DNA from 3 places in the Aquihabitans sp. McL0605 genome. Region 3 is predicted to be linked to each of the others. Evidence: predicted binding sites of a transcription regulator. Region 3 holds the regulator's gene; each other region holds the start of a gene.
The links. Region 3 encodes LexA, which represses DNA repair genes until DNA is damaged. Its sites were predicted from a motif close to CGAACNNNNGTTCG; they were not measured.

Region 1 (3,270 bases), 360 kb from region 3:
GCCGCCGACGGCAGCGTCCTCAGCCGCAGCTCCGACCTCGACACCGCCGCCCCGACCACCACGACCTCGAACGCCACCGCCGACAGCGGGGCCCCTGTGTGCACCGAGGTGCAGCGGCCGACGGCGGGGGAGCTGGCGGTGCCCGCCGCCGGCGGTGGCGAGCGCCTCGCCCACCAGATCTCGTGGGGGAACCTGTTCGTCCTCGACCCGCCGTCGATGGCTGACCGGGCCACCGTGCCGCGATCGGCGGTGAGCCTCGACCGCGGGATGGGGGCGTCGGTCACCAAGCTGGCCGTGCTGACCGATCCCCAGCACCGCACGTGGACGGGCGACGGGCGTCTGGTCTGGGCCACCTTCTACCCGGAGGCGCCGTCGCCCGGCCTGGGCGGGCCGATCTCCCCGAACGCGACGACGACCACCCTCGGCCCCGCACCGTGCGCCATGGTCATGCAGACGACCGACGCTCTGACCGGACAGGCCTACGGCACCCAGGCCTACGGCTGAAGCAGCTGAACCTGCAGCCGCTGCCACCCCCCCCACCCCCGGAACTTGTTGCAGCCAGTGTCGAGGTGAGCACTGCGTGCAACAAGTTCCGGGGTCGGGTCGGGGTGACGATGCGTGCTGGGTGACCCTCCCTGGGAACTTGTTGCAGCGGATGCTCAGGAGAGCGCTGCGTGCAACAAGTTCGCCTTGGGGGGGTGCGGCTACTTGAGGGTGGGGTGCCTCGACGCGAGGAGCGGGACCAGGAGCCGCTTGGGCGCGAGGTGGGCGAACGTGGCGCCGATCCGGTTGGCGGTGCCGGGGATGGCGACGGGGTGGCCCTTGTCGAGGGCATCGAGGCCGCACCTGGCCACGGCCTCGGGGCGCTCCCACATGAAGCCGGGGAGAGCCGCCTCGGCGGCCTCCTTGTCGAAGCCGGCTGCCTCGACGAAGCCCGTGTCGACCGGTCCGGGGCACAGCGCGGTGGTGGCGACCCCGGTGCCCCTGAGCTCGCCGCCGAGGCTGCGCGTGTACGAGAGGACGAACGCCTTGCAACCGCCGTACCCGGCCTGGCCGGGCAGGGGCTGGAAGGCGGCCGTGGATGCCACGTTCAAGATGCCGCCGCGCCCGCGCTCGACCATGCCGGGCAGGAAGCGCACGCACAGGTCGACGAGGGCCACCACGTCGAGCTCGATCATGTGCATCTCGGCATCGGGATCGGCGTTGGCGACGGGCCCCACCGTGGAGAGCCCGGCGTTGTTGACCAGGATGTCGGGGGTGAGGCCCAGCTCGGTGACCTGGTCGAGCAGCGCCGCCCGGGCCGCCCGATCGGTGAGGTCGGTGGCCAGCACCTCGGCCCGGACCCCCTTGCCCCGCAGCTCGGCGGCCAGGGCCGCGAGCTTGTCGGCGCGGCGGGCGACGAGCGTGACGCCGTGCCCGCGGGCGGCGAGGTCACGGGCGATGGCTTCACCGATGCCGGAGGAGGCGCCGGTGACGACGGCGGTGCGGTCGGGAGCAGGGGTGGGCAGGGTCATGGCCTGCACGCTATGCGTCCCCGATCGGCCGGGCCGTCGATGTCCGGTATTTCGGGGAGCGATGGGGAGGACTTCGGTGATCATCAGAAACCATCGAAATGATCGAACAGATGTTCGCTTCGCTGCTGGATCGCCCGTAGGGTGAGGTGCATGGCCCCGCCTCGCAGCTTCGACCCCGCATCGTCGGGAGCACCGCGGCCGTCGGTCGAGGAGTACGACGCCATCTGCGAGGAGCTGGCCGCCACCCAAGGGCTGATCAACGTGGCCGAGGCGCGGATGATGGAGCTGGCTGCGGATGCGATCGCGATCGGGGTGTCGGGTGGGACGAACCTGACGGCGGAGAGGTGGATGGAGTGGCGCGCGGGGATCGCGCCGGGGCGGGCAGCGGACATCGTGCGGGTGGCGAAGCGCCGCGGGGAGCTCCCGCACACGATGGCTGCGCTGGCGTTGGGGGAGCTCACCTTGGACCAGGTTGCCGAGGTGGCCCGATACGTCCCGGCCCGTTACGACGAGTCGGCGGCGCGGGTGGCGCAGTGCTGCACGGTCCGTCAGCTGCGCCAAGCCCTGCCGTGGTACCGCGACCCCCGTAGCCCGAGCCGGCCCAAGCCTGGATCTGACGAAGACCTGGAGGCGCAGGGGAGCGTGTCCACGGGCTACGACGAGCGCGGCTACTTCGCTCACATCCGGTTGCCCGAGGCGCGCGGGGCGATCGTCGACCGAGCCTTGAAGGCGATGCACGAGGATCTCAAGCGCCAAGCGAAGGCCGACGCCAGCGCCACCGGTTCCGATCTGCAGCCGGTGTACGCCGCCGATGCGCTCGTGGCCATGGCCGAGGGTGCCCTCCGAGCTGGAGAGGCACCACGGCCAGGGACCGACCGCTACCTGGTGCACGTGCACCTCGAAGCGGGGGCCGACGGCCTCGAGCTGGCCACGCACCTGGGGATCGTGATCCCCGACGGACAGCGCCGACACCTCCTGTGCGACGCCTCCTTGCGTGGGATCGTCCGCGACGGGCTGGCCCCGTTGGGGGCAGGGCGCGTGACCCGGGTCATCAACCGGCGGCTGCGCCGCGCCATCGAGCACCGCGACCGCGGTTGCTGCACGGTGCCGGGTTGCGGTCGCACCACCGGGCTGGAGATCCACCACCTCTGGCACTGGGAAGACGGTGGGCCCACCGAGACCTGGAACCTCATCACCCTCTGCTCGCACCACCACACCAGCCACCACCAAGGCTCGCTGGGCATCGAAGGCAACGCCGACCTCCCACGCCACACGGTCCCCGGTGTCGTGTTCACCAACGCCTGGAACCAACCCCTCGACGCCGTCGGCCGGCCGATCGTCCCCACCCCACCTGCACCCGGCACCGACCCCAGCGCCCACGTGGAGCGCTCGGCGGCCGAGGCGGGCATCGCACCGCACCGCTACGTCCCACCGACCGGCGAACGCCTCGATCGCTCGGGCTTCCACCTCCACCCCGACCCCCTGATCCCCGGCCCCGAAGACGAGGTCTCAGCCGGTGAGCAGCCGCCGCCCGATGCCGTCCCACCTCCACCCGACGTCACCGGGCAACGGCCCCCAGGGGTGCCACCCGCACCGACCAGCCCCACCGAGGGCACGCCCATCGATCCCACCCGGGCCGGCCCCGACGCGGCCTGATCTCCGTCCGCCCGGGCGCCCCAGCCGACCATCGCCGGTCCGCTCCCAGCTCGGCGTCACCCCGCTTGGGCGGGGCGCTGCCGCGCGTCCGGGCCGCGGG
Region 2 (3,270 bases), 150 kb from region 3:
CGAACCGAATCCGGGGCGCGCCGAAGCACCCACCTCAGGGTCGGCGGGTCGGTGCGTGGAGACGCGCGGGGCTGGGGTGCGAACCGAGCGAGAGCTCAGGCGTCGGCGGGGCCGGCCCGGGTGGGGTCGATGGGGGCGCCGCCGGCGGGGCTGTCGGGTGGGGGCGGCACGGCGCCGGGCCGGTGGCCCGTGACCGGCGGCGGAGGCGGAGGCGGATCATCGTCGTCAGCGGAGGCGCTGCCGGCGGGAGGGTCTGGGAGGCGGGCGTTGAGGTGGAAGCCCCAGCGGTCGAGGCGTTCGCCGGTGGGCGGGATGTAGCGGTGAGGACGGATCCCCACATCGGCGGCAACGTCGCGGACCCGCTCGGCCGGGGTGGTGGCCGGCGCGGGAGGCGCCGGCCGGACGGGGTGGCCGACGGCATCGAGCGGCAGGCCCCGGGCGTTGGTGAACACGACGCCGGGTGCGGCGTGCCGAGGGAGGTCGGCGTTGCCGTCGATGCCGAGCGTGCCCTGGTGGTGGCAGCGGTGGTGGTGGCCGCACAGGGTGATGAGGTTCGACGTCTCGGTGGAGCCGCCGTCTTCCCAGTGCCAGATGTGGTGGATCTCCAGGCCGCTGGTGCGCCCACAGCCCGGCACCGAACAGCAACCGCCGTCGCGGTGCTCGACCGCACGGCGCAGCCGCCGGTTGATGGCACGGGTGACACGGCCGACGCCGATGGGGGCGATGCCGTCGTGCACGATGCCGCGCAGACGGGCATCGCAGAGGATGTGGCGGCGCTGCCCCTCGGGCAGGACCACCCCGAGGTGGGTCATCAGCTCCAGGCTGTTGGGACCCGCTTCGAGGTGGGCGTGGACCAAGTAGCGGTCGGTGCCGGGGCGGGCCGCCTCGCCGGCGCGCAGCGCCGCCTCCGCCAAGGCGACGAGGGCATCGGCGGCGTAGACCGGCTCCGGGTCGACGCCCTCGGGCGCCGTCGCCCTGGCCTGCCGTCGCAGATCCTCCTCCATGCCCTTGAGCGCCTGATCGAACACCGCACCCTTGGCCTCGGGCAGGCGGATGTGCGCGAAGTAGCCCCGCTCGTCGTACCCCCTCGACACGCTGCCGTGGAGCTCGGGATCGGGACCGGGATCGGCCCCCGGTGCGGGCTCGGGCTTGGGCTTGGGGTCGCGGTACCACGGCAGCGCCTGGCGCAGCTGCTTCACCGTGCAGCACTGCGCGACGCGGGCCGCCGACTCGTCGTAGCGGGCCGGCACGTAGCGGGCGACCTCGGCCGCCTGGTCCACCGTGAGCTCCCCCGCCGCCAGCGCGGCGAGGGTGTGGGCCAGCTCCTCGGCCCGTTCGGCCAACCGCACGATGTCGCCGGCGCGGCCCGGAGCGACTCCCGCCCGCCAGGCCAGCCACTTCTGCGGCGACAGGTTGTCGCCGCCCGACACCCCCGCCTGGACCCCGCGCCGCGTCAGCTCCACGAGCCGCGCCTCGGCCACGTTGATGACCCCTTGGACCTAGGCGATCTCCTCGCAGATGGCGTCATAGGCGGCGTCCGCCGCTGCGCCCGCCGCCCCAGCGGCATCATCCGAGTGGCGGGGCGGGGTCATGCACCTCAGTGTACGACGCCCTCACCAAACATCGAACGTTTGTTCGATGTTCCTCACGGCTTCCAGCGATGCCTCAGGCCGGGGCCATCGCCCCCATCAATACCGGACACCCGCCTGCTGACGGCCCGCCGGGCCGACGCTGGATCAGACCTTCTCGACGGGCACCCAGTTGGTGAGGTCCTGGAGGATGGGGTTGTTGGAGAACACCTCGGGCATGGGCTGGTCCTCGCCGAGGCGCTTCTGGAGGCGCTTGACCTCGAGCTCCTGGTCCCAGAGCAGCAGGGTGACGACGAGGCCGCCCTGGCCGGCACGAGCCGTGCGGCCCGAGCGGTGGAGGTACGCCTTGTGGTCCTCCGGCGGGTCGAAGTGGATCACGATGTCGATGTCGTCGACGTGGATGCCGCGGGCGGCGACGTCGGTGGCCACGAGCACGGAGAGCTTCCCGGCCATGAAGTCGGCGAGCGACTTCTCGCGCTGGCTCTGGCGCAGGTCGCCGTGGATGGCCGCGGCCTTCACGCCCTGCTCGTTGAGCTGGTCGACGAGCTTGTCGGCCATGCGCTTGGTGCGGGTGAACATGAGCGTCTTGGTGCCGCTGCGGGAGATGGCCGCGGCCACCTTGACCTTGTCCATCTGGTGCACCCGGAGGAACCGCTGCGTCATGCTGGCGACGGTGACGCCCTCGGACTCGACCTCGTGGCGGACCGGGTCGGTCTGGTAGCGGTCGATCAGGCCCTGGACCACGCCGTCGAGCGTGGCCGAGAACAGGAGGGTCTGGTGGTCGCCAGGGATGTGGCGGAGGATCCACTCGACCTGGGGCATGAAGCCCATGTCGGCCATGCGGTCGGCCTCGTCGAGCACCACGATGCCGACGTCGGTGAGGTCGAGCTCCTTGCGGTCGATGAGGTCGATCATGCGGCCGGGGGTGGCGGCGATGACCTCGACGCCCGCCTTCAGCTTCTTGATCTGCTTCTCGATGTCGGCCCCGCCGTAGATGGCCGCGACGGTGATGTCGCGCACGGCACCGATGGGCTCGAGCTCTTCCTTCACCTGCGTGGCGAGCTCCCGGGTGGGGACGAGGATGATGGCGCGGGGCCGACAGGGCTCGGCGGTCTTGACGGTCTGCAGCACGGGCAGGCCGAAGGCGAGGGTCTTGCCCGAGCCGGTCTTGGCCTTGCCGCACACGTCGCGGCCGGCCAGCGCATCGGCGATGGTCAGCTCCTGGATGGCGAACGCGTGGGTCTTGCCCTGAGCGGACAGCACGCCGGCCAGGTCGGGGGCGACGCCGAGGGCGTCGAACGAGGTGGTCACTGGTTGTCTCCGGATTCTCTTCGAGTGGAGGGTCTTCCTCCGGCTCTCGAATCGATGAGACGAACGCGTTGCGAGGTGACCCGCGGATCCGCCCGACAAGCAGTTTGGGCGCTGACCCGCTCGTCCCAGGTTAGAGGTCCGAGCGGTCCGATCCGCGATCCCCCTGATGACCCCTCAGGTCAAGCGGGGAGGTTGGCCTCGATGGCGGAGACGATCGCCGGGTCCTCGGGCTCGACGCCGGGACGGAAGCGGGTCACCTGGCCGCCGGGGGCGACGAGGAACTTCTCGAAGTTCCACTGCACGTCACCGGCCGCGCCGTCGGCGTCTTCCACCTGGGTGAGCTCCGCGTAGAGCGGGTGCTGGCCCTCGC
Region 3 (3,270 bases):
AACGACCTGCCGGTGCGGGCCAAGCTGGGCTGGACCGATGTGGCGCGCTTCGCCGCCCACGGGATCCCGGCCACCAACTTCGGACCCGGCGATGCCACGCTCGCCCACACCGCCGACGAGCGGGTCGACCGTGCGCCGATCGAGCGGTGCTACGAGGCGCTGGTCGACCTGCTGACGACGGGCGTCTGACCCACCGGTGGCGATCGGGAGGAAGCAGAAGGCCGGGGCCGAGGGGCGTCGGACCGGCCCCGGGGGCGAGGCGCCCTGGTGGGACCCGGAGGACCAGGCCTTCGCCGAGCGCCCCCTCCTGGCTCGATCCGACCTGGGCAAGGGCTGGCAGTCGGTGCCGATGTTCAACAACGCCGAGCGGCTCGACCCCCACGGCGATGATCCGGCGTCGGAGGAGCTGCGGACGATCCGGGCTCGGCGCCGCCTCACCGCGCTCGACGAGGGCGCAGCGTGGCGCCTGCGGCGCGCGGGGGTGCTGGCCGTCGTGCGCACCGAGGTCTTCGCCGATGACGATCCCGCCGATCGGGCGGCGCACCGCGACGCGTGGGACCGGCTCGGGACGATCTGCCTCGACGCCGTGTGGCGCCAGCGGTGGACCGAGCGCGACCGCGCCCCTGGCTGGATCGAGGCGCTGCGGCGCCGCGGTGACCGCCCGGCCGTCGCAGATCTGTCGGCCCCGGCCGGGAGCACGGAGGCCGACGCCCCCGACCCCGTCGACTGGATCACCGTCGAGGACCAGACCGGGACGGTGGAGTCGGGTCTGGTGACGCAGTACGAGCACCTCACCTTGTGGCGGGGACGGGCGCTCGTGACCCTCACCGTCCGCCACGGCCAAGGCGACGACGTGGACGACGCACTGGCGGTGGCGGCTGCCGCCGTGCTGCGGCGGATGGCGCCCCCAGCTCGCTGAGGTGGTGCTCCGCCCGTGCCGCGGACCAGGAGCGCGGCGGGTCGGACAGCTCCGTACACTGCGCCGATCCCACCCAGCACAGGAGCACCCATGGCCATCGACGTCGGACAGCCCGCCCCCGCATTCACGCTCAAGGACCAGGACGGCACCGACGTGTCGCTCAGCGACTTCGCCGGCGAGAAGGCCGTCGCCCTCGTCTTCTACCCGTTCACGTTCACGGGGGTGTGCGAAGGCGAGCTGTGCGAGCTGCGCGACGACATCGCCGAGTACGAGCAGGCCGGCGTGCAGGTGCTCGCCGTGTCGTGCGATTCGCGCTTCTCCCAGAAGGTGTGGGCGGACCAGAAGGGCTGGACGTTCCCGCTGCTCTCGGACTTCTGGCCGCATGGAGCCGTGGCCCAGGCCTACGGCGTGTTCAACGAGGATCTGGGCTGTGCCATCCGAGCCACGTTCCTCATCGGCAAGGACGGCGTGCTGGTGGACACCTTCGCCACCGACAGCCTGGGCACCGCCCGGGAGAAGGAGCGCTACACCGCGGCCATCGGCAAGCTCTGAGCGATCAGAGCTTGCGCATGACGGTGACGACCTTGCCGAACACCTGGACCTCGGACGCCGGGAACACCATGGGCTCGAGGCGCGGGTTGTGGGGCGTGAGCACGACCTGATCGCCGCTGCGGCTGTAGGTCTTGACCGTGGCCTCCTCGCCGGGGATGCCGGCGACGACGATCTCGCCGTTGCGGGCCTCGGGCTGGGAGCGAACCACCACGAAGTCTCCGTCGAGGATGCCGGCATCGACCATGGAGTCGCCACGGACCTTCAGCATGAAGAGGTCTCCGTCGCCCGTGAGGTCTGCGGGGACGGGGACCACCTCTTCGACGTTCTGCTGGGCGAGCACGTCGGTGCCGGCCGCCACCTCGCCCACGAGGGGGACGTGGCGGATGGGGCGCCGCTCGACGGCGGCCCCGGACGCTGCGTCCCAGCGGACCTCGATGGCGCGGGGCTTGGACGGGTCCCGGCGGAGGAACCCGAGCCGCTGCAGGGTGGAGAGGTGGGAGTGGACCGTGGACGGGGACCCCAGTCCGACGGTCTCGCCGATCTCCCGGACCGACGGCGGGTAGCCCTTCTCGCGCATCGAGGCATCGATGCACTCGAGGATCTGCCGTTGGCGGGCGGTGAGCGCTTGGTCGGTCATGGGGGCTCCTCGTGTGATGCCCGGGAGGGCGAACAAGTGGTCGACCGTGACCGTAGCATCGCGCAGGTGTTCGGGCAAACATTTGTTCGTTCCCGGGCTTGACGGCGAACGACTGTTCGTGCCTACAGTGTCCACGTCCGAACAGGCGTTCGTGGAACGAGCGTTCGGAAGCGTCTCGATGTCAGACCCCCTGGGGAGTATCTGTTCCATGGCTGCGATCATCCAACCCCGCCCGCACACCTCGGTTCCCCAGCGCCCCGCGCTCCGCCTCGTCACCGCCCACGGAGGGCGCACGGTCGAGGCGCCGATCGATCTCGGCCTCACACCGGCCCACATCGTCGCCGCCGTCGTCGGGATCGTGCTGGTGGTCCTGCTGTCGATCGCCATCGGCAGCGGTGCCCTCGCCGGGCTCGCTCCCGCCCCGTCTGCTGGCGCCCCGTCTGCTGGCGCCTCGGCCGGAACCTCGGCCGCCGCCGGTGTGGCGGCCGGCACCACGGCCCAGCTCGAGGTGCACTCAGGCGACACGTTCTGGAGCATCGCCCGCCGTCTCCAGCCCACCGGTGACGTGCGTCCCCTGGTCGATCGGCTGATCGAGCTGAACGGCACCACCATCCTCCAGCCGGGTGAGCAGATCGTCGTTCCCGCCTGACGCGAACGGGCGCACCGCGCCCGTGGCAGTAGCGTCACGCCCGTGCGCTGCCCAGCCTGTGGAACCTTCGAAGACAAGGTCATCGATTCCCGGCAGTCCGAAGACGGGCTGCTGATCCGTCGTCGCCGCGCCTGCCTCGCCTGCCAGCGCCGGTTCACCACGTTCGAGCGCCTCGAGGAGGTCCCACTTCTGGTCGTCAAGCGCTCCGGGGACCGCGAGCCGTTCGACCCGGCCAAGGTGGTCTCGGGCCTGCGGCTGGCCACCAAGGGTCGGCCGGTCGATGCCGCCGACCTCGATCGCATCGCCACCGCCGTCGAGGAGTCGCTCCGGCTCGAAGGGACCGAGGTCAGCAGCGACCGCGTCGGCCGGGCCGTGCTCGAGCACCTGCGAGACCTCGACGTCGTGGCCGCCGTGCGCTTCGCCAGCGTCTACAAGGAGTTCGACGATCTCGCCGACTTCGAGCGGGAGCTCGACGAGCTGATGGGCCCCTCTCGCCTCACCAAGGCCACCGAG

Region 1: the regulator LexA is predicted to act here: its motif matches at 1,618-1,631, upstream of ACPPVX_RS22155 (DUF222 domain-containing protein).
Region 2: the regulator LexA is predicted to act here: its motif matches at 1,625-1,638, upstream of ACPPVX_RS19655 (DUF222 domain-containing protein).

The regions. Positions count from the first base shown of each region.
Region 1 is NZ_CP188252.1:4,761,395-4,764,664, forward strand. It holds gene ACPPVX_RS22145 (hypothetical protein) at 1-504, shown strand, start outside; gene ACPPVX_RS22150 (SDR family NAD(P)-dependent oxidoreductase) at 705-1,514, opposite strand; gene ACPPVX_RS22155 (DUF222 domain-containing protein) at 1,665-3,170, shown strand.
Region 2 is NZ_CP188252.1:4,250,591-4,253,860, reverse strand. It holds gene ACPPVX_RS19655 (DUF222 domain-containing protein) at 96-1,481, opposite strand; gene ACPPVX_RS19650 (DEAD/DEAH box helicase) at 1,737-2,900, opposite strand; gene ACPPVX_RS19645 (glutathione peroxidase) at 3,080-3,270, opposite strand, start outside.
Region 3 is NZ_CP188252.1:4,396,780-4,400,049, forward strand. It holds gene dapE (succinyl-diaminopimelate desuccinylase) at 1-189, shown strand, start outside; gene ACPPVX_RS20405 (hypothetical protein) at 197-919, shown strand; gene ACPPVX_RS20410 (peroxiredoxin) at 1,010-1,471, shown strand; gene lexA (transcriptional repressor LexA) at 1,476-2,108, opposite strand; gene ACPPVX_RS20420 (LysM peptidoglycan-binding domain-containing protein) at 2,317-2,757, shown strand; gene nrdR (transcriptional regulator NrdR) at 2,800-3,270, shown strand, end outside.